DNA from 3 places in the Blautia sp. HCP3S3_C4 genome. Region 3 is predicted to be linked to each of the others. Evidence: predicted binding sites of a transcription regulator. Region 3 holds the regulator's gene; each other region holds the start of a gene.
The links. Region 3 encodes Rex, which represses fermentation and respiration genes when NADH is low (regulators of the CRP and FNR family bind a similar motif). Its sites were predicted from a motif close to ATTGTTAANTANTTAACAAT; they were not measured.
Positions count from the first base shown of each region.

Region 1 (7,801 bases), on a different contig from region 3:
TTGTAATATTTCCAAGGCGATCTACTCTTCTCTCACCGGACTTAGTCCTGTTGTTGCAGAGGAAATCTGCTACAGGGCTTCCATTGACGGCAGTGATGCGGCGCAGTCACTGGATGAAGCAGCCCAGGTGCATCTGTACCATACCTTCAGCAGACTGATGGAGCAGGTTAAGGAATGTGATTTTACCCCCAACATTGTGTTCCGGGGTGAGGAGCCTGTGGAGTATGGGGTGTTTCTTTTTCAGCAGTATGGGGCTGAGTATCATGCTGAGACCTTTGACAGTGTGTCTGCCATGCTGGAAACTTATTATGCGAAAAAGAATACTCTTTCACGTATTCATCAGAAGTCTGCAGATCTGCGTCGGATTGTACAGACTGCCCTTGAGCGCAACCGCAAGAAGCTGATACTGCAGGAGAAGCAGATGAAGGATACTGCCAAAAAGGACAAGTATAAAATCTATGGAGAGCTGATTAATACTTATGGTTATGGCCTGGAGGATGGCTGTAAGTCATTTAAGGCTGTGAACTATTATAATAATGAAGAAGTTACCATTCCTCTGGATCCTACCATGACTCCTGCCGAAAATTCCAAGAAATATTTTGACAAATACGGCAAATTGAAACGTACGGAGGAGGCTCTTAAGGAACAGCTTGAAGAGACAAGAAGTGAGATCGATCATCTAGAGTCTATCTCCAATGCCCTGGATATTGCGCTGGCTGAAAGCGATCTGTCCCAGATCAAGGAGGAGCTGGCAGAATGCGGCTATATCAAGAAGCATTATGATCGAAAAAAAGGCCAGAAAATGCAGACCAAATCCAAGCCCTTCCACTATGTCACAGAGGATGGCTATGATATTTATGTAGGGAAAAATAATTTCCAGAATGATGAACTTACCTTTAAGTTTGCCACAGGAAATGACTGGTGGTTTCATGCGAAGAAGATGGCCGGTTCCCATGTTGTGGTAAAATCCAGGGACGGAGAGCTGCCGGATCATATTTTTGAGATTGCAGGACAGCTTGCAGCATATTATTCCAAAGGACGTACTGCACCAAAGGTGGAAATTGATTATATCCAGAAAAAACAGGTAAAAAAACCGGCAGGTGCCAAGCCTGGCTTTGTGGTTTATTATACCAATTATTCTCTGATGGCAGAGCCCTCCCTGGCGGGAGTCAGGGAAATCTGATATTTCACTGATTTTTCTGTTTCCGGCAAAAAAATACCATCCTGTACTATTTTTCAGTACAGAATGGTATTTTTTTATCTTACTGCATTATTCTTCTTATTTTTACCCAGATATGCAGCCTTTACTGACTCATCGGATGCAAGCTCCTCTCCTGTTCCGGACAGGGTGATGGTTCCAGTTTCCATTACGTAGCCATGGTGAGCTGCACGGAGAGCCATATTGGCATTCTGTTCTACCAGCAGGATAGTTTTTCCCTGCTTATTGATCTCGCGGATAATATCAAACACGCCCTTAACAACAATAGGTGCCAGTCCCAGCGAGGGCTCATCCATCATGATAATATCCGGTCTGGACATAAGGGCCCGGGCAATGGCCAGCATCTGCTGTTCACCACCGGATAGAGTTCCTGCCAGCTGCCAGTTTCTTTCCTTTAATCTGGGGAACAGATCATAACACCAGTTGATGTCCTCTTCCAGGCTGTCCTTGCGCATATATGCACCGATCTTTAAATTCTCCAGCACTGTAAGATCTGCAAAAACGCGACGTCCTTCCGGAACCAGGGTAATTCCCTGACTTACGATCTGTTCCGGAGTTTTTCCTGCGATCTCATTTCCATTTAATTTGATGCTGCCAGTCTTTGGCTTTACCAGACCTACAATAGAACGCAGGGTGGAGCTTTTGCCGGCACCGTTGGCTCCGATCAGGGTTACGATCTCCCCCTTCGGGACCTGAAAGCTGATTTTTTTTACAGCCTTAATGCCGCCATAGCTTACGCTTAAATCCTTTACTTCCAAAATATTACTCATCTGCGGCACCTCCAAGATATGCATCAATAACTCTCTGATTATTCTGAATTTCTTCAGGCACACCCTCTGCAATAGGTTTACCAAAATCAAGAACATAGATTCTGTCAGAAATCTCCATAACCAGATCCATATGATGTTCGATCATAAATATAGTCAGACCAAATTCATCACGGATTTTCGCAATAAAAGCAGTCAGATCATCAGTCTCCTGTGGATTCATACCTGCAGCAGGCTCATCCAGGAGAAGCAGCTTGGGCTCTGTAGCCAGGGCTCTGGCAATCTCCAGTCTTCTCTGTTTACCATAAGGAAGAGAAGTTGCCATCTCATCTCTCAGATCTTCCAGACCTACGATGCGAAGGAGCTCTTCTGCCTCCTTACGCATTTTCGCTTCTTCTTTTCCATTCAGATGGAAGGTGGCGGTAAAAAGATTACTGGTTCTTCTCAGATGCTTGGCAATGAGAATATTCTCGAATACAGTCTGGCTTTTGAACAGACGAATATTCTGGAAGGTTCTGGCAATCCCCAGCTTTGTGATCTTATCCGGCGTGGGAACAATGGAATGAGTATATTTTCCATTATTTTCTCCCTGATAAAGCTTTTTCATTTTACCCTGAGGATGATTTTCAATGATCTTTTCCCCCTGGAAATAAACAGCTCCGTTGGTAGGCGCATACACTCCTGTGACTACATTGAACGCAGTAGTCTTGCCTGCACCGTTAGGACCGATCAGTGAAACGATCTCCCCTTTGTTTACCTCAATATTCATGTTATCTACAGCAATCACACCACCAAACTGCATGGTAACATTCTCAACCTTCAGTACGTTGTTCTCACTCATCAGGCGTTACCTCCTTTGGCAGTTTTTTTCTTTCTGGATTTTCCGGTCAGGAAATTATAGATTCCCCTGATGGAAAATTCTCTGGTTCCCATAATACCCTGTCGGAAGAAAAGTACGATGATCATGATGACCACTGAGAATACAACCTTACGGAAACCGGCACGCAGAAGAGGCACATGGAAGCTTCCTATATAAGTATCATTGTCAAGGAATCGAAGAATCCATTCAGAGAAAATGATAAACAGGAAAGAGCTGATACAGCTTCCTGTAACAGAACCGATACCTCCGATTACCACGATCAGAAGGATTTCATAGGTCATGGCTGATTTGAAGGTAGATGCCTGGATCGTAGTCTGATACATGGCAAGTAATGCACCGGAAACTCCTGCAAAAAAGGAGCTTACTACAAAGGCAATTCTCTTGTGATGAGCCAGGTTGATTCCCATAGCCTCTGCAGCCACCTCGTCATCGCGAATTGCCTTGAAAGCACGGCCGTAAGTGGAATTAATCATCATCACGATAATGGCAATACAGATTCCGGATACAATGAAAGGAAACAGCACACTGCTAAAGGTAGGATAGGATCTCAGCAGGTTGGAACCATTTGTCAGAGGTCCTAATTTATCCCACTGGAACACTGCACGGATAATTTCCGCAAAGCCCAGTGTGGCAATAGCCAGATAATCGCTTTTCAGGCGAAGCACAGGCAAACCGATAAGATATGCAAAAATCGCTGCAACCACACCGGCTGCGATCAGTGCAATAAAAACCGGCACAGTAAACTGTACAATACCGCCGTCAAAATACATATATACATTTTCTCTCTGTTCCACCGGAATGGTAAGGATTCCATAGGTATAGGCACCCAGAAGCATAAATCCTGCCTGTCCCAGAGAGAACAGTCCTGTGAATCCGTTTAACAGATTCATGGAAACTGCAACCAACGCATAAATAGCGCCTTTTTTCAAAACTGTAAAAAGCATGGAGGTAGACGGAAGAATCTGCTCCAGCACATATAATACGATCAGTAAGGCAGCGATTAAGGCAACGCTTATGATCGTTTCTTTCTTCTTTGTCATAATATCTGCCTCCTTAAACCTTATCTGTAGATTTCTCACCGAAAAGTCCGGTTGGTTTGGCAATAAGGATGACGATCAGCAATGCAAAGGTAAATGCATCTGAGAAGGTCGTCCAGCCCATACCCTTAATAATATTCTCACAGATACCGATGATAAACGCTCCGATCACCGCACCGGGGATAGAACCGATACCTCCGAAAACAGCTGCTACAAAAGCTTTCAGGCCAGGCATAGCACCTACAGTAGGAGTAACACCTGTATAGTTTGTAAAAAACAGAAGGCTTCCCACTGCTGCCAGGAAAGAACCGATAATAAAGGTCATACTAATGACCGAATTGATCTTGATTCCCATAAGCTGTGAAGTCTCAAAATCCTTGGATGCTGCGCGCATGGCCATACCGATCTTTGTATATTTGATCAGGGCAACCAGGGCGATTACAAGAATAATTGTCAGAAAGGGCGTGATCACTGTTACACGTTTTGTGGTAGCACCAAATACTGTAATAGTATCACTGATCCATGGGATTGCCGGATACTGCTGTGCCAGACCTCCAGTTATGTACAAAGCAAGATTCTGCAGCAGATAGGAAACACCGATCGCTGAGATCATGATGGACATTCTGGGTGCAGACCGCAGAGGCTTGTAAGCCACACGTTCTACCAGAAAACCAATCACAACAGTTGCAACTAATACTAAAGGGATAGATATATACATGGGCATAACCGTGGATGCATATATCATAATCAGACCTGCGACCATAAAAATATCACCATGGGCGAAATTGATCAGTCGCAGAATACCATATACCATGGTATATCCTATGGCAATCAGTGCGTACTGTCCGCCTACTGAAATACCTGCCAGCAAATAGGGCAGATTTCTGCTGAACCATTCCATATAATTTCTCCTTATGCTTACGATTTATAATAATCAACCAAAACTGCTCCGGCTAAGAGATGCATCATCCCTAACACCGGAGCAGTCAGGTATCTTTCTCGGGAAATACCCTGCTACTTACTGATATTCATTTTAATATCACGACTGCAGTTTTATAAGTAAAAAGATTATTTAATTCCCTGTTCTCCTACAAATTCCCATGCACCGGTCTCTGTATTTGCCTGTTTTACATATGCTGTATCTCTTACTGCATCCCCGTTTTCCTTGTCAAATTCGATGTGTCCGCATACGCCGTCATACTTAACATCCCAGAGTGCTTCATTTACCTTTGCCGGATCTGTGGAGCCAGCTCCCTTCAGTGCCTCCAGAGCTGTAAAGTATGCATCGTAGCCCATGGCAGATACAGCAGCGATGGTATCATTTCCACCATTGTTGGCTTTGTTTGTGGAATCAGAATTTACAAATTCTTTCATACCTTCATCAAATTCTTTGTTACCACCCTCCTGGTAGAAGGTTGTTACATAAAGCTGAAGATCTTTGCCTTTAACAGCATTCAGGATAACATTGGAATCCCAGGTATCGCCTGCAAGAAGAGGAGCCTCCAGTCCCTGGGAAGCTGCCTGGTCAATGATCAGGGCTGCTGCCTCTGTGGAAACCGGTGCAAAGAATACATCTGCCCCTTCATTCTTAGCTGTTGTTACATAGGAAGCGAAATCACTGTTTCCTTCCGGGAATGTATCAGATACAACTTCACCGCCTGCATCCTCAAATGCTTTTGTAAAGTAATGTCCAAGACCGGCAGAATAATCATCACCCTGTTTTGTCAGCACATAGGCTTTTTTTGCTTTAAATTTGTCACTTGCAAAGTTTGCAAGTACAGTACCCTGGAAAGGATCCAGGAAACAGATACGGAAATAATGGGTATTTCCCTGAGTTACCTGTGGATTGGTACATGTAACACCGATTGCAGGAACCCCGCCCTGTTTGAAAATATCAGATGCTGCGATGGCAACACTGGAACCGTAAGATCCAAGTACAACAGAAACTCCATCACTTACCAGCTTGGATGCAGCAGATGGTCCTTTATCATTGGAGGATTCATTATCAACAATATCCAGCTCTACATTATATTCCTTGCCATCAATCTCTACGGTAGGCTGTACACTGTTGGCATACTGGATACCCAGCGTCTCCTGTTTACCGCCTGCACCATTGTCGCCGGATGCCGGTTCATATACACCAATCTTTACTGTGTCAGCTGCAAATGCAGTTGCTGCTGTGGCTGCCACCATAGATACTGCTACTGCTGCGCTAAGTAATACGGCTAAAACTCTTTTCTTCATAATAATTTCCTCCTTTAAGATAATTTGGTTGTTTTTTCTCGGAGAACATCTGTCCTCATACCTCATACATTTTTTGAATTATACCATGCTTTATCACTTTACGCAAGTAAAATTCAAATTTTTTTAATGTTTAAAGCCCCGGATAACGGACTTTAAACAAAAAAGGTGCCGAAGATTTCTCTTCAGCACCTTTGCTTAAAATAAATTATAACACCCTGTAATCCATATTACAAGTATTAATTTCTTATTTCAATATATTTTCCAATTAATATCCATATCAAAAACTTATAATTATAATGCAATATTGCTATTTTACGTTCTGTTTCTGATATGATAGGATGTGTTCGGTTAAAAAAATAACAAAGCAACACTCCAACTTATCTGTTAAGAAGCGTTTCCTATTAATTGTCATCAGAAAGTTTCTTATACAGATATCTTCGACATCTTTAACTATACACATCAAAGACAAAGAAAGAGGTAAGAAAATGGAAGACAACAAATTATGTCTGGAAAAGCAGCCTTTAAACCAGGAAATGCTTGACAAAATCGATGCTTACTGGCGTGCAGCTAACTATCTGTCTGCCGGACAGCTCTATCTTCTTGACAATCCGCTTCTGAGAGAGCCATTAACTATGGATCAGATCAAGAAAAAAATTGTTGGTCACTGGGGAACTGTACCAGGACAGAACTTCATTTATGCACACTGCAACCGTGTCATCAAACGTTATGACCTTGATATGATCCTGCTTTCCGGTCCTGGACATGGCGGAAACTTCATGATCGCCAACACCTATCTGGAAGGTTCCTACAGCGAAGTTTATCCTAACATCAGCCAGGATGAGGAAGGTATGAAGAAAATGTTCAAACAGTTCTCCTTCCCATGCGGAGTTCCAAGCCACTGCGCACCGGAAACACCTGGTTCCATTAATGAAGGTGGCGAGCTTGGTTACTCCATCGCTCATGCTTTCGGAGCTGTATTTGACAACCCTGATCTGATTGCAACTACTGTTGTAGGCGATGGCGAAGCTGAGACTGGTCCTCTGGCGACATCCTGGCAGTCCAACAAATTCCTGAACCCGATTACTGACGGTGCTGTACTTCCTATTCTTCACTTAAATGGATATAAGATCAGCAATCCGACTATCTTCTCCCGTCTTTCCCACGAAGAGCTTGAATGCTTCTTCAAGGGCTGTGGATGGAAGCCATACTTCGTTGAAGGCGACGATCCAATGACAATGCACAAGAAGATGGCTGAGACAATGGACACAGTAATCGAGGAAATCAAAGCAATCCAGAAGAACGCCCGTGAGAACAATGATCCGGAACGTCCGGTATGGCCAATGATCGTCCTCCGTACTCCTAAAGGATGGACAGGTCCTAAGGTTGTTGACGGACTTCAGATTGAAGGTTCCTTCCGTGCTCATCAGGTTCCGATCACTATGGAAAAACCGGAACATCTTGAACTTCTGAAGGAGTGGCTGGAAAGCTATCGTCCTCAGGAGCTGTTTGATAAAAACGGACGCCTGCTCCCTGAACTGGCTGAACTGGCTCCTAAGGGAAATGCACGTCTCGGTGCCAACCCACATGCAAATGGCGGACTTCTTCTGAAAGATCTTCGTCTTCCGGACTTCCGCGATTACGGTATTGAAGTACA
Region 1 is NZ_JBQHWF010000002.1:243,691-251,491, reverse strand. It holds gene ACTNC6_RS03055 (Rqc2 family fibronectin-binding protein) at 1-1,183, shown strand, start outside; gene ACTNC6_RS03050 (ABC transporter ATP-binding protein) at 1,258-1,980, opposite strand; gene ACTNC6_RS03045 (ABC transporter ATP-binding protein) at 1,982-2,827, opposite strand; gene ACTNC6_RS03040 (branched-chain amino acid ABC transporter permease) at 2,827-3,906, opposite strand; gene ACTNC6_RS03035 (branched-chain amino acid ABC transporter permease) at 3,920-4,804, opposite strand; gene ACTNC6_RS03030 (ABC transporter substrate-binding protein) at 4,972-6,147, opposite strand; gene ACTNC6_RS03025 (phosphoketolase family protein) at 6,633-7,801, shown strand, end outside.
Region 1: the regulator Rex is predicted to act here: its motif matches at 6,492-6,511, upstream of ACTNC6_RS03025 (phosphoketolase family protein).

Region 2 (7,801 bases), on a different contig from region 3:
TCAGATAATAATACATACCAGACCACCTTTACTGTCATTTACGATTTTCTGCATGGTATCCTGAAGCTTTATCTGGCTTTCTTCACTGATAGCCGCAATTTTGCTTCGGATGCCATCCTGCACCAGCTGTTCTATGGATTTCCCGAAAATATTTGTCTCCCAGATACTTTCCCCTCTCTGGCTGCTCTCTTCAATATACTGGATCAGATCTTTTGCCTGCTGTTCTGTACCCACAATAGGCGCAATTTCCGTCTCAATGTTGGCTTTGATCATATGGATGGACGGGCTTTTGGACTTTATCTTTACACCGAACTTGTTGCCCTGGCGTATAACCTGAGGTTCCTGGATTTCGATCTCATCCAGCCTGGGCACTACCACCCCATATCCGGAGCCTCTTACCTCTTCCAGTGCATTCCGGACCTTTACATATTCCTCCTTCATATGTACCAGTTCCCTTATGGTATGGATCAGTTCATATTCACTTTCCATCTGAGTCCCACTCATCTGACTGAGCATCTGGTAATAATATTTATCCTGTATCCTTACCCTTACCTTTACAGTACCATCAGACAGGCCTGTATCCTCCAGCAGAGAATCCTTTACATAAGGTCCGGATAACTGTATGGCTTCTTTTGTAATGTCCCGGATCTGAAACAGATGCTTTGTTTTTTCCCTGATCTGTTCCAGAAGCTGTTTTTTCAGTTCATGGTCAGCAGGCAGCATCTCCACCCATTTGGGTATAAAAAACTGAATCTGGCTTACCGGAAATTCATAAAGTATTTTTTCCAGGATCTGGGCAATATCCTCTTTGTGAAGCTGATCACAGTTTACACTCAGGGCAGTTACCTGATATTTCTCCTGGATTTCAGATACTGCTTTCTGGGCAGCTTCTTTGTATGGCATCTGGGAATTGACCAGCACCAGAAAGGGTTTATGCTGTTTTTTTAACTCCTGAATGGTTTTCTCCTCTGCCTCTGTAAAATTTTCTCTGGGCAGTTCGCCAAAAGAACCATCAGAAGTGATCACCAGTCCGATGGTGGAATGCTCCTCTATTACCTTCTGGGTACCGATCCTGGCTGCTTCATGGAAAGGAATGGCTTTTTCCGACCAGGGTGTTCTTACCATTCTTTCCTTTCCATCCTCCATATTTCCCCCTGCATCCTTCACCAGAAATCCCACACAGTCGATCAGCCGTACTCTCACCTTCTGTTCTGTGCCCAGAGAAACGCTGACCGCTTCTTTGGGGATGAATTTAGGTTCTACAGTTGTAATGATTTTTCCGGAACCGCTCAGCGGCAGCTGATCCCGGATCTCTGCCTGCTTTCTCTCCGACATCTGCGGCAGAGCGGCTATCTCCATAAAACGCCGGATAAAAGTGGATTTACCTGTTCGTACCGGTCCCACCACACCTATGTATATATCCCCCCCGGTACGGGCCTGAATATCCCGGTATATCTGAAAATTTTCCATATAAAAGCAGCCCCCTTGCATATTTACAAACAATCACATGTATTGTTATAAGATATGCCCGGAGGCTGCTGATTATTCACCTGTTTTTATACAAAACCCTTAATAGGATTCGTTGTGAAGAAGATGATGTTCTTTTCCCTTGAGCAGTCCATTGTAAAGCTCTACAACTAATGGATTCTCATCGGATTTCTTGATGATCGTAGTATTATCTGCATTGTACAGACCTTTTGCCCTCAGGGATTTGGTTCTGTCACCTGCTCTGGTAGGCTGTCCGCCACCCATGATGCAGCCCCTGCGGCAGGCCATTACTTCGATGAGATGATATTCTTTCTCACCGTTCTTTACCTGCTCCATAACCTTTCTGGCATTTGCCAGGCCACTGGTAACACAGATCTTAAGATCCATACCCTCATAAGGTACAGTAAATTCCTTGATACCTTCCTCTCCTCGTACACCGCATTCTGCGATCTCACGCATGGTTTCCTTGCTGTGGTCCGGGGTAAGACGGCGAAGCACTGCCTCTGTCACACCTCCGGTCACACCAAAAATTACACCGCCGCCTGAGCCAAAGCCAAATGGCATATCGCAGGCTTCCGGTTCCAGAGATGCAAAATCAATGCCAAAGTTATCGATCATACGGAGAAGCTCTGTGGTAGTGATCACAATATCTGTATCCTTCTCTCCGTCTGTATAACTATTGGGACGTTCTGCCTCTGCCTTCTTTGCTGTACAAGGCATAACGGAGATCATAACTGTTTTCCTGCCGGCTGCATGCTCCGGATCACGGAAATATTCCTTGATCACTGCTGAAAGCATTCCCTGAGGGGAACGGCAGGTTGAAATATTTGGAATATATTCTTTGTACTGATCTGTAATAAATTTCACCCATGCAGGACAACAGGAAGTAAGAAGCGGAAGCTTCTCGCCCTTTTTGATCCTGTCAAGGAATTCTGCGCTCTCCTCCATAATCGTAAGGTCAGCACTGAAGGAAGTATCATATACCTCATCAAAGCCCATTCTGTGAAGAGCATTTACGATCTTGCCCATTACGCTCTTACCCTTGGTAAGACCATAATGATCTCCCACTGCCACACGGACTGCCGGAGCGACCTGGGCAACTACGCGTACCTCCGGATCTGCCAAAGCTTCCCAAGCTTCATCCATATGAGTTTTAATGGAAATAGCACCTGTAGGACAGAATACACGGCATTGTCCGCAGTTTACACACTCTGTTTCTGAAATCTTTTTATTAAATGCAGGCATTACCATGGCCTCAGTTCCTCTGAATGCAAATCCAAGGGCACCAATACCCTGGATTTCCTCACAGGCACGGACACAGTTGCCACAGAGAATACATTTATTAGGATCTCTCACCAGGGATGGCGAGCTGGTATCCAGTTCCCTGATCTCTCTGGTATTCTCAAATCTGATTTCCCGGACACCCAGACGGTGTGCCAGTTCCTGGAGAATACATTCCCCACTCTTTACGCAGGTTGTACAGTCACGGCAATGTGCTGCCAGAAGAAGCTCAACGATCAGTTTTCTGTATTTCTTGATCTTACCGGAATTGGTATAGATCACCATTCCGTCTCTTGGTTCCTCAGAACAGGAGGCAAAGGTTCTGCCCCTGTCATCCTCTACCGTACACAGACGACAGGCTCCAAAGGTGGATAGCTCTGAGTGGTAGCACAGTGTCGGAATATTGATTCCTGCCTTGCGGATGACAGACAGGACATTTTTTTCATCGGTAAATTCTACCTTTCTACCGTCAATTATCATATGGCCCATAGTATATCCTCCCTTCTATGCTTCCACGTATACCGCATCAAAATTACAGTTGTCTTTACATGCACCGCACTTGATACAGACATCGTTATTGATGTGGTATGGATGTTTGATCTTACCTGAAATAGCACCTGCCGGACAGTTTTTCGCGCATTTGCCGCAGCCGATACAGAATTCAGGGTTAATATGGAACTGACGAAGTGCTGTACATACTTTTGCGCGGCATTTCTTGTCGCGGATATGTTCCTCATATTCATCACGGAAGCGTTTGAGAGTACTGATTACAGGAAGAGGCGCACTCTTGCCAAGTCCGCACAGAGCCATGTTCTGAACCATGTTTGCAAGTTCTTCCAGTTCATCCAGATCGGACATTTCGCCCTTTCCGGCTACAATTCTCTCCAGGATCTCCAGCATACGCTTGGTACCCTCACGACACGGAACACATTTACCACAGCTCTCACGCTGAGTAAAGTTCATGAAGAATCTGGCAACTTCTACCATACAGGTATTCTCGTCCATAACTACCAGACCGCCGGATCCCATGATCGCGTCTAATTTCTTAACAGAATCAAAGTCAAGAGGTGCATCTAACTGGTCAAGGATCAGACATCCGCCGGACGGACCACCGATCTGAACACCCTTAAATGCTGCACCACTCTTTAAGCCGCCGCCAATATCATAGATAATGTGGCGGAGTGTGGTTCCCATAGGAACTTCGATCAGACCTGTATTCTCGATAGAACCGGTCAGTGAGAAGGTCTTTGTTCCCGGGCTTCCCTCTGTACCGATGGTGCGGAACCAGTCAGCTCCTTCAAGAATGATTTTCGGTACATTGGCATAAGTTTCTACGTTATTAAGAACTGTAGGTTTACCCCATAGACCTTTCTCTACAGTACGAGGTGGTTTTACACGAGGCATACCTCTGTTTCCTTCAATAGATGCGGTAAGAGCAGAACCTTCACCACATACGAAAGCACCGGCACCTCTGTTGATATGTAAATGGAAGTTTACGCCGGAATTTAAAATATTATCACCTAACAGGCCGTATTTTTCCGCCTGTTCAATCGCCATTTTCAGTCTCTTTACAGAAAGAGGATATTCAGCACGAACATAAATATAACCGTCTTCTGCGCCTACTGCGTAAGCTGCGATGGTCATACCTTCAATCATCTTATATGGATCGCCTTCCATTACGGAGCCATCCATAAATGCACCAGGATCACCTTCATCACCGTTACATACTACATAACGGGTTTTTTCAGCCTGACGTGCAACCTGTGACCATTTCTTACCTGCCGGGAAGCCTGCACCGCCACGGCCACGAAGACCGGATTTCGTCACTTCGTCAATGACTTCCTGAGAAGTCATTCCTCCCAGTACTTTTGCAAGGGCCTGATAGCCGCCCACTGCGATATATTCATCAATGGATTCTGCATCGATCTTACCACAGTTTTCCAGAACGATACGTGTCTGCTGATTCAGGAACGGAATGTCATCCGGATGTGGACAGACAGTGTCATGATCCTTGTAAAACAGTCTCTCTACCGGTTTACCTTCCAGAATAGTTTTCTCTACGATTTCTTTGCAGTCTTCCGGCTGTACATGTACATACTGATAATCGTACGGTTCGATTCTCATCAGAGGTCCAAGTTCGCATAAGCCCTGGCATCCTGTTTTGACTACGCCTACATGAGGCACGTCTTTCTGCATCTCAACGGTTACACCGTCAATTCTCTCACAGAGTGTTGCCATCTCATCATAAATCTTCTGGGCACCGGATGCGATACATCCTGTCCCTGAACAGACAAGAACGCGACAGGTGTAGGATTTGATCTGTTCATTTACCTCTGCCTGTTTGTTTAACAGGTCGTCCCTGCTCTTAATACTCATACGCACTCACCTCTCAATTCGTTCAAAAGTTCAACTGCTTTCTCAGGTGTCATTTTAGGATGTACTTCATCATTTACAGTCAGTGTCGGTGCAAGTCCGCATGCACCAAGACAAGATACGGTCTCTACTGTAAAAAGCATATCATCTGTGGTATGTTTCTTATGACTTAATCCCAGTTCTTTCATTAACGCCTCTTTTACAGGCATGGATTTTCTTACATGGCAGGCTGTACCATCACAGACTTTAATGACATATTTTCCTTTCGGCTCAAAGGAAAAGTTCTCATAGAATGTGGCTACGCTGTAGGCTTTCGCCTCTTTTACTCCGATTTCTTTTGCCACATAAGTGAGCAGTTCACCCGGCAGATAGCGGTATTCAGCCTGAATATCCTGCATGATCGGGATCAGTGATGCCGCTTTTCGTCCGTAGTGTTCGATAATCTCATCCGTTTTTTTGTAATAAGACTGGTCTAACATTCGATTCCCTCCTTAAAATTAGTTTTTTACCTCTCCGCATTTTTGCTTTAGTCACTTTTTACATATGTGCTGTCTGTATTATACATTATACATGCATTTTTCACAACACCATATTTGCATTTTTCTGAATTTATTTGATGTTTTTCACATATAATTCATTTTTGCATTGAATTACATGTAAAAAATGCGCAATTCCTTTAACAAGTGTGTTAAATAAAAAACATGACATTTTCTTCCTTTTTTGATATATTTTTATCGTTAAAAGAGCGCGGAAATAAATTTATAGGAGATAACAAAAGAATATGAGAACTCTTGATACCCCAGTAAAACAGATTCGCCGAAAGATCTTCACCGAAGTGGCAAAACTTGGTTTTGAATCTACTGATGATACTCTGATCCATGATATTGAATCTATCCCGTATAATATCGTACAGGAACGGGCCCAGTACCGTGAGAGTATCTACCGTGAACGTGCAGTTGCCAGTGAGCGTGTAAGACTGGCCATGGGTCTTTCTCTTCGTCCAGAGAATAAAGCAGTTCATCTGACTGATGGAGTGGAAGCTTCCAATATTGATGAGAAATATTATGAACCGCCGCTTATGCAGGTTATCCCATCTGCCTGTTCTGCCTGTCCTCCTAATATGTATGAGGTAAGCAATATGTGCAGAGGATGTGTGGCTCATCCATGTATGCAGGCTTGTCCAAAGGGTGCAATCTCTATGGTAAACGGCAAATCTCATATTGATCAGACAAAATGCGTGAAATGCGGAAAATGCAAATCTGTCTGTCCATATGATGCTATTTCTCATAAAGAACGTCCGTGTGAACGAGCTTGTGGTGTAAAGGCAATTGGAAGTGATGAACTTGGCCGTGCACAGATTGATAATAAGAAATGTGTTTCCTGCGGTATGTGCATGGTAAGCTGTCCGTTTGGAGCTATTTCTGACAAGTCCCAGATTTTCCAGCTGGCTCATGCACTTCGTGAAGGAACTGAGATCATTGCAGAGATCGCACCTGCCTATATCAGCCAGTTTGGAGATGCGGTAACTCCGGGCAAATTCCATGCAGCACTGTCAGCACTTGGATTTACCAAAGTATATGAGGTTGCACTTGGTGCTGATATCGGTGCCATCAGCGAAGCTCATCATTATGCAAAGGAGGTTGCTACAGGTAATCTTCCATTTCTTCTCACTTCCTGCTGTCCTTCCTGGTCCATGCTTGCAAAGAAGCAGTTCCCGACCATGATCGATAATATCTCCCAGGAGCTGACTCCTATGGTCGCTACTGCAAGAAGTATTAAGAAAGAACATCCGAATGCACATGTTGTATTTATCGGACCATGTGCAGCCAAGAAACTGGAAGCTATGCGTAATTCTGTACGAAGTGATGTTGATTTTGTCATCACTTTTGAGGAATTATGGGGACTGTTTGATGCGAAAGGAATTGATCCGGCTGCTATGGAACCGTCATCCAGTCTGCATGATGCTACTGCTGCAGGCCGTGGATATGCAGTTGCAGGCGGTGTTGCTGGTGCAATCGAAGCATGCTTAAAGGAATATTATCCGGATATACCGGTACATATCGAACATGCGGAGAGTCTGGCAGAATGTAAGAAGATGCTGACTCTGGCAAAGGTTGGTAAGTTAAACGGATGTATGATAGAAGGTATGGCATGTCCTGGTGGATGTATGGGAGGTGCCGGAACCAATGCACCGTATGCAAAAGCTGCCAAAGCATTGAAAGGTTATCTGGCTTCTTCTACAGAGAAACTTCCGTCCAAAGAACTGGAAGAGATTGAATTAAACTAATATGAAACATAAGAAAGCTGTCCGTAAACTGATATTTTTTACGGGCAGCTTTCTTATTTATCATTTTATTTTTTGTAATATTAATCAGGAATGATGTGGCTCTTTATGTCCATGTTCCTCATGAAAATGTTTATACTTTTCTACGAACATCAACAGAAAACTGATTGTAAGGAATCCACAGGAAACCCAGATCATCCGGATTCCGAAGTGAATGGATAAGTTTCCGCCAATACCTGCACCTACTGCAAACATGAAGATGATTCCAAAGTAGTACATTGCCTGTTCCAGTTGTTTTGGCTTTTTCTCACGGAAATATCCGGATAAAGCTGCAGTACCGCTGCGCAGGTTTCCGATACACATGGTGCTTGCATA
Region 2 is NZ_JBQHWF010000012.1:49,406-57,206, reverse strand. It holds gene spoIVA (stage IV sporulation protein A) at 1-1,470, opposite strand; gene ACTNC6_RS11580 ([FeFe] hydrogenase, group A) at 1,570-3,258, opposite strand; gene ACTNC6_RS11575 (NADH-ubiquinone oxidoreductase-F iron-sulfur binding region domain-containing protein) at 3,274-5,145, opposite strand; gene ACTNC6_RS11570 (complex I 24 kDa subunit family protein) at 5,142-5,621, opposite strand; gene ACTNC6_RS11565 (4Fe-4S dicluster domain-containing protein) at 5,924-7,429, shown strand; gene ACTNC6_RS11560 (YoaK family protein) at 7,514-7,801, opposite strand, start outside.
Region 2: the regulator Rex is predicted to act here: its motif matches at 5,862-5,881, upstream of ACTNC6_RS11565 (4Fe-4S dicluster domain-containing protein).

Region 3 (7,801 bases):
GTAATACTACGGGCTATCACTTTAATAAAGGTGAAAACCACCTGAACGGCGAACAGGCTCTTGTCTTTGCCAGAGAACGTTATGCTTTTAAAGAGGGAGACCGTCAGCGAGGACGCAATCAGATGGCTGTGATCCAGGGTGTAGTCGATAAGGCAACCCAGCCTGCGTTCCTGAAAAATTACCTTTCTGTTCTGGACAGTCTGGATGGTGCTTTTGAGACCAATGTTCCTTATGATGTGATGGCCTCTCTGGTCCGCAAACAGTTGGACGAGGGTGGAAGCTGGCAGGTATTGTCTTATAGCGTAGATGGTACAGGGGATACCCAGAAGCCTTATTCCATGAGCTCTAAGGCATATGTTATGATTCCGGATCAGAACACAGTGGATAAGGCTAAGGTGCTGATGAAGAAGGTGCGGGAAGGCTTCCGGTTATCTGAGGCAGATGTGGCCAGATAGGATGACTACCGCAGCGGGTGCTTTTTCTTCCATTCACGGATGAATTCCAGCTGTTCCTGGTCGGAGATTTCCTGGGAAGCAGCGTCGTTTCCGGCTGCTACACAGCAGAGCAGGATAAAGAGCTGAAACAGCAGAAAGATAAGTATCAACAGTAAGATCATAGAATATTCCTCCCCTTGGATGACATATTTGACGGATTGTTGTGAGATACATCACTTTTTAAGTATTGGCCTATCATCCGGGATTTATACATTTTATGAAAAATCGGCAGAAATATGTGTTCAAAGCACATATGAAGTTTCATTTAAAAATCCTCCGAATAAAGTAGAGTAAGCAACATCTTCTGCTTTTTCGGAGGATTTTTATATGGAAAATTTTGACATAGATCAATTAGGTGATACAGGCTATACCGGAAAAAATGTCTGCGTGTGTGTGCTGGATACCGGCATTTATCCTCATATAGATTTCAGAGACCGGATTATCGGGTTTCAGGATTTTGTGGGAAAGCATATGTTACCTTATGATGACAATTCCCATGGAACCCATGTAAGCGGCATTATCGGCGGCGATGGGAGCGCTTCAGGAGGAAGAATCAGGGGAATCGCCCCGGAGTGCAATCTGGTTGCCCTGAAGATACTTGACAGATATGGAAATGGAAAAAAGAGGGATGTATTGCGGGCCTTTGACTGGATTCTGAAAAATAAAGATGCTTACGGGATTCAGGTAGTAAATATTTCCATAGGGACAACCTGCAGGGAAAAACAGGATCACAGACAGCTGATCGAAGGGGTGGAAAGACTGTGGGATGCAGGGCTGGTAGTGGTGGCTGCTGCAGGAAATCAGGGTCCCCGGTCAGGAAGTGTTACAGCTCCGGGCAGCAGCCGTAAGATCATCACTGTGGGATCAAGCGACCTGCTTACAGGCAGAACGGCTATTTCCGGGCGGGGACCTACCTCAGAGTGCATCTGTAAGCCGGATCTGGTAGCTCCGGGTAATCGTATTCTGTCCTGCGCTCCGGGAACGGATTTTGCCTATGGAGTAAAAAGCGGAACCTCTATGTCCACACCCTTAGTCAGTGGCGCTGCAGCCCTTCTTCTGCAAAAATATCCTACCCTTACCAATGTGGAAATCAAAAGATGCCTGAAGGAATCGGCCAGAGACCTGGGGCTGCCCAGGAATCTGCAGGGCTCAGGAGAACTGGATATGAAACAGGCATTGACGAACGAATCTATTTCCGTTAAAATGATACGTAAAATGTAATGCTTCAGTGTAGTAGCGCTGAACAGTTACTGTAAAATGCTAAAGGGATAAACCCGTACAAAGAGGAGGATCTTTATGAAAAAAATTCAGATGCAGACACCGCTTGTGGAGATGGACGGAGACGAGATGACCCGAATCCTCTGGAAGATGATCAAGGATGAGCTTCTTCTTCCTTTTATTGATCTGAACACAGAGTACTATGATCTTGGCCTGGAATACAGAAATGAAACAGATGATCAGGTAACTGTAGATGCAGCAGAAGCTACAAAGAAATATGGCGTTGCTGTAAAATGTGCGACCATCACTCCCAATAAAGCCAGAATGGAAGAGTACACACTGAAAAAAATGTACAAAAGTCCTAACGGTACCATCCGTGCCATTCTGGACGGAACCGTGTTCCGTGCCCCTATTGTAGTGAAAGGGATTGAGCCATGCGTAAAAAACTGGAAGAAACCCATTACCATTGCCCGTCACGCTTATGGAGATGTATATAAGAATACAGAAATGTATATTGACGGACCGGGAGATGCCTATCTGCTGTTTAAGGGTGAGAACGGTGAGGAGAAAAAGGAACTGATCCATCATTATGAGGGTGCAGGTGTCCTTCAGGGAATGCATAACCTGGATGCATCCATCACAAGCTTTGCAAAGTGCTGCTTTAATTATGCACTGGATACAAAGCAGAGCCTGTGGTTTGGAGGCAAGGATACGATCTCCAAGATTTATGACGGACGCTTCAAGGAGATTTTTGCAGAGGTTTATGAGCAGGAGTTCAAAGAGAAATTTGAGGCTGCCGGAATTGAATATTTCTACAGCCTGATTGATGATATCGTTGCCCGTGTTATGAAGGCAGAAGGGGGATTTATCTGGGCCTGCAAGAACTATGACGGAGATGTTATGAGTGATATGGTTTCCTCTGCTTTTGGTTCTCTGGCAATGATGACTTCTGTGCTGGTATCTCCGGATGGATATTATGAATATGAGGCTGCACATGGAACTGTACAGAGACATTATTATCGTCACCTGAAAGGGGAAGAGACTTCCACCAATTCCGTTGCTACTATTTTTGCATGGACAGGTGCTCTCAGAAAGAGAGGAGAGCTGGACGGCAATCAAGAACTGATGGAATTTGCAGATAAGCTGGAAAAAGCCACTCTGGGAACCATCGAGGATGGCAGAATGACCAAGGATCTGGCTCTGATCACAACCTTAAAGGATGTAGAAGTATTAAACAGTGAGCAGTTTATTAAAGCAATCCGTGAAAAGCTTACATCCCTGATGTAAGAGGCAATCTGATATAAGATACAAAATAAAAAGGGAAGGGCCTGCATTATGCAAGCTCTTCCCATTTTTCATATAAGCCCTCCAGTTCTTCTGTGATGGCTGTCTTTTCTTTGCTTAATCTGGCGCATTCTGCCACATTGGTGCATATATCCGGGAGAACCATGGTTTCATCGATTTCCTTATCTCTGATTTCCAGTTCTTCGATCCGGGCTTCCACCTTCTTTAATTCATTTTCACGCTTTCTCTGCCGCGCCTGCTCTTCCTTCTGCTGCTGCCAGGAAAGCTTATTGTCTGAGGCTTGTTTGACCTCTGCTTCAGCCTGGGCTGCTGCCGGAGCATATTTTTCTGTAAGCTCTTCCCGCTTTTCCAGATAATAATCATAGTCACCAATGTAGTTTACAATGGCCTGATTGGTCAGATCCAGAATCCTAGTGGCTGTCTGATTGATAAAATATCGGTCATGGGAGACATAGAGTACAGTACCGGTATAGCTGTTTAAAGCCTCCTCCAGGATTTCCTTGGAGGCAATGTCCAGATGGTTGGTAGGCTCATCCAGGATCAGGAAGTTGGCCTCTGACAGCATAAGCTTTGCCAGGGATACACGGCCTCTCTCGCCACCGGAGAGGGCAGAGATCAGCTTAAATACGTCATCCCCTGTGAAGAGAAAGGCTGCCAGCATATTTCGGATTTCTGTCTCTGTAAGCGTTGGATAAGTGTCTGAAATTTCCTGGAAAATAGTTTTTTCCATGTGGAGTACATGGTGCTCCTGATCATAATATCCAATCTGTACCTTGGAGCCGAGAGCAAAGCGTCCGCTGTCAGCGTCTACCAGACCGTTAAGGATTTTCAGCATGGTAGTTTTGCCGGTACCGTTATTGCCGATGAGAGCCACCCGTTCCCCACGCTTAATGTCAAAAGAAATATTGGAAAACAAAGTCTGTCCGGGAAAAGCTTTGGATAAATCCTCCACAGTGAGTACATCATTTCCGCTGATGTATCTGGGCTCCAGGGAAATCCGCATCTGATTCTGGATCTCCAGAGGCTTTTCGATCCGCTGCACCTTATCCAGCATTTTTTCACGGCTTTCGGCACGTTTGATAGATTTCTCACGGTTAAAGGATTTCAGCTTGGCAATGACCGCCTCCTGGTGCTTAATATCCCGCTGTTGATTTAAGTAAGCTTTATACTGGGCATCCCTGAGCTGGGCTTTTTTCAGAGCGTAGGCAGAGTAATTGCCGCTGTACATTCGCATATTGCCGGCTTCAATCTCTACTACCTTAGTGACAACCTTATCCAGGAAATAACGGTCATGGGAGACAATAAAAACAGCTCCCGGATAATTCAGCAGATAGGTTTCCAGCCAGGAAATGCTTTCCATATCCAGGTGGTTGGTGGGCTCATCCAGCAGAAGAATGTCAGGATTGGAGAGCAGAAGCTTGCCCAGGGCAACCCGGGTTTTCTGACCGCCGGAAAGAGTTTCAATCTGTTTTTCGAAGTCCTCCTCTGTAAAGCCAAGTCCCTTTAATACACCCATAATCTCGCTTTTATATGCATAACCGTTCTCAAGCTCAAACTGATGGCTCAGTCTGGTATAGGTGTTCATCAGGCTGTCCAGGGCTTCCCCGGCAGCAGTTTTCATTTCATGCTCCATGGAGCGGAGACGGTTTTCCATATCAATGATGTGCTGCTTAGTAGAGATCAGCTCCTCATAGATGGTGTGGTGTCCATGGATATCCTGGTACTGGGCCAGGTAACCGATGCTTTTATCTTTGGCAAGAATAACATTTCCGGAATCCGGGGACAGTTCGTGGATGATAATACGCAGCAGGGTGGTTTTGCCTGCACCGTTGTTGCCGATCAGGGCTGCCTTTTCCCTGTCCTCTATATGGAAGCTGGCATCCTGAAGGATTACCTTCTCGCCAAAGGATTTGCAGATATTCTGACATGATAGGATCATACAAATTCCTCCGAAATTTATATTATTGCAGCAGCCTGCGAATATCCGCTTTGACTGCTGAAATGTACACATACAGAATTTATTATAACTGAACCGGACTGTTTTTGAAAGAAAAAAAGTGTTTTAATTTATGATTTGGATGAAATTTTGCACATTCTATCAGATAGTCTAAATTTAATGATAAAAATTTGTAAATAAAGTACAAATTTAATTTGACAATAAAATAACATTTGGTTATAATTGACCTAGGATATATAAGGAGGGAATATTTGTGGAACCTAAGGAAATTTCAAAAGCGGTGATCAAACGTTTGCCTCGATATTACCGTTATCTGGGAGAACTGATGGAGGAGAATGTAGAACGGATCTCGTCCAACGATCTCAGCAAGAAAATGCACGTGACTGCTTCACAGATCCGTCAGGACCTGAATAATTTCGGTGGATTCGGACAGCAGGGATATGGATATAATGTACGTTATTTATATACTGAAATCGGTAAGATTCTGGGACTTGACACAGTGCACCCGATGATTATCCTGGGTGCCGGTAATCTGGGACAGGCTTTGGCAAATTATGTAGATTTTGAGAAGCGCGGTTTTCGGCTGGTTGGTATTTTTGATGTAAACCCTGTGCTGGAGGGCATTGCAGTAAGGGGAATTGAGATACAGATGCTTAGTGACCTTCCCCTTTTTCTCAAAGAGAATAATGTGGAGATTGCGATTTTGACCTTACCTAAGGCAAAGGCCAAGGAAATGGCGAAGATTCTCATAGAAAACGGGATCAAGGCAATCTGGAACTTTGCACATATTGATCTGGATGCACCGGAGGATGTTATGGTAGAAAATGTACATCTGTCAGAGAGCCTGATGACCCTTTCCTATAATCTGAGTGAATATCGTAAGGAACATGAGAACCAGTAATAATAGTACATATGTAGTTGCCGGCAGCAGAGGGGACGGTGACGATTTGAATGGCTGTGGTCGTTAGATCATAGCTTTTCTTTTTGAAAAAATAGGTGTATACTGTTTCCAATGACAGGAGGTGGCTGAATGAAACCTGTGGTAACAGCCGGTGAAATGAAAGGGCTGGACCGGAACACAATAGAATCTGCCGGGGTTCCGGGTATGGTACTTATGGAAAGAGCTGCACTGAAAACAGTGGAGGCTATGGAAAAATATCTGGGTAACAAGGATCGTGTACTGGTGGTGTGCGGAAATGGCAATAATGGCGGTGACGGGATGGCCATTGCCAGACTTCTCCATCTAAAGGGGATCAAAGTCGGGATTTATCTGGCCGGTCAGGAGGAGAAGCTGACAGACCAGGCCAGGCAGCAGCTGCAGATCGCCAAATATTATCAGGTACCTTTGGAGCATAACCTGCAGCCGGATGAATATACTATTATAGTAGATGCCCTTTTGGGGGTTGGTCTGTCCAGACCTGTAGAGGGCAGATATGCAGAAATCATCCACATGCTGAACCAGTCCGGGGCTTTCCGGGTGGCTGTGGATATTCCTTCCGGCATCAACGGAGATACAGGCCGGGAAATGGGGATCGGATTTCGGGCAGATCTTACAGTAACCTTTGCTTTTTGTAAAAGGGGGCTGTGCTTTTATCCGGGAAGAATGTATGCAGGAGAGCTGATCGTTGCAGATATAGGGATTTATGCAAATCCGGACAGAGATCCCTCTATGGCTTATCTGGAGAAAGAGGATCTGTCAATGCTGCCCTCCAGAATTCCCTGGGGAAACAAGGGAACTTTCGGAAAAGTGCTTCTGATAGCCGGCTCCCGCGGAATGTGCGGGGCTTCCTGCCTGAGCAGTGCTGCGGCACTCAGAGCTTCGGCAGGTATGGTGAAGGTTCAGACTGTGGAGGAGAACAGGATTCCTCTTCAGTCACAGCTTCCGGAGGTTATGGTTACCTGTAAGTTTAATGAGAAAAGCAATCAGGAAATACTGGACTGGTGCGATGTGCTTGTGATCGGACCTGGACTGGGGATGTCAGGAGAGAGCAGAGAAAGGGTACAGTGGTTCCTGTCTCATGCTGCCTGGTGTGGTAAGCCTGTGATCCTGGATGCAGATGGCCTGAATCTGCTGGCAGTACATGGAGAATGGAAGAAATATCTGGGAGAACAGGTAATTCTCACTCCCCATCTGGGAGAAATGAGCCGCCTGACCGGGAAAAGCATCGGTGAGATCCGGGAAAACCTGGCAGAGACTGCTTCCCTGTATGCAGAAGAGACTCATACAGTATGTGTCCTGAAGGATGCCTGTACAGTAGTGGCCTCTGAGAAAGGGGAACAATATCTGAATATGAGTGGTAATGCAGGCATGGCTACTGCTGGCAGCGGAGATGTATTAAGCGGTGTACTGGCAGGAGTTTTATGCATGTTTCTGGCAGCAGAAAAAAAGCCTGCTTATGGTCAGATGGCAGCGCTGGGAGTACTGATCCATGGACTGGCAGGAGATATGGCAGCTGAGAATGTGGGAGAAAGAGGCATGACTGCCAGGGATATTATCCGGTTTCTGCCTGAAGTGCTGAAGGTGCAGTAGAGGAAGAGATTTTGAGTGTCCGGAGTTTCTTTGATGGAATGTGGGACAGATAAAGAATACAAAAAGAGGAAGAGATTATTATGGAAAAATGTAACCGAGTAAAAGCAGTGATTTCTCTGGATGCAGTGGAGGAAAATTTCCGCCAGATGAGAAAAAATATTGCCAGTGACACAAAAATGATCGCTGTGATCAAGGCAAATGCTTATGGTCATGGCGCTGTGCAGATTGCCCATATGATAGAGGGTTATGATTATATCTGGGGATTTGCTGTTGCTACAGCAGAGGAGGCCATTGCTC
Region 3 is NZ_JBQHWF010000010.1:102,572-110,372, reverse strand. It holds gene ACTNC6_RS10590 (LCP family protein) at 1-455, shown strand, start outside; gene ACTNC6_RS10585 (hypothetical protein) at 461-616, opposite strand; gene ACTNC6_RS10580 (S8 family peptidase) at 822-1,715, shown strand; gene ACTNC6_RS10575 (NADP-dependent isocitrate dehydrogenase) at 1,791-2,999, shown strand; gene abc-f (ribosomal protection-like ABC-F family protein) at 3,046-4,956, opposite strand; gene ACTNC6_RS10565 (redox-sensing transcriptional repressor Rex) at 5,228-5,875, shown strand; gene ACTNC6_RS10560 (NAD(P)H-hydrate dehydratase) at 6,005-7,504, shown strand; gene alr (alanine racemase) at 7,585-7,801, shown strand, end outside.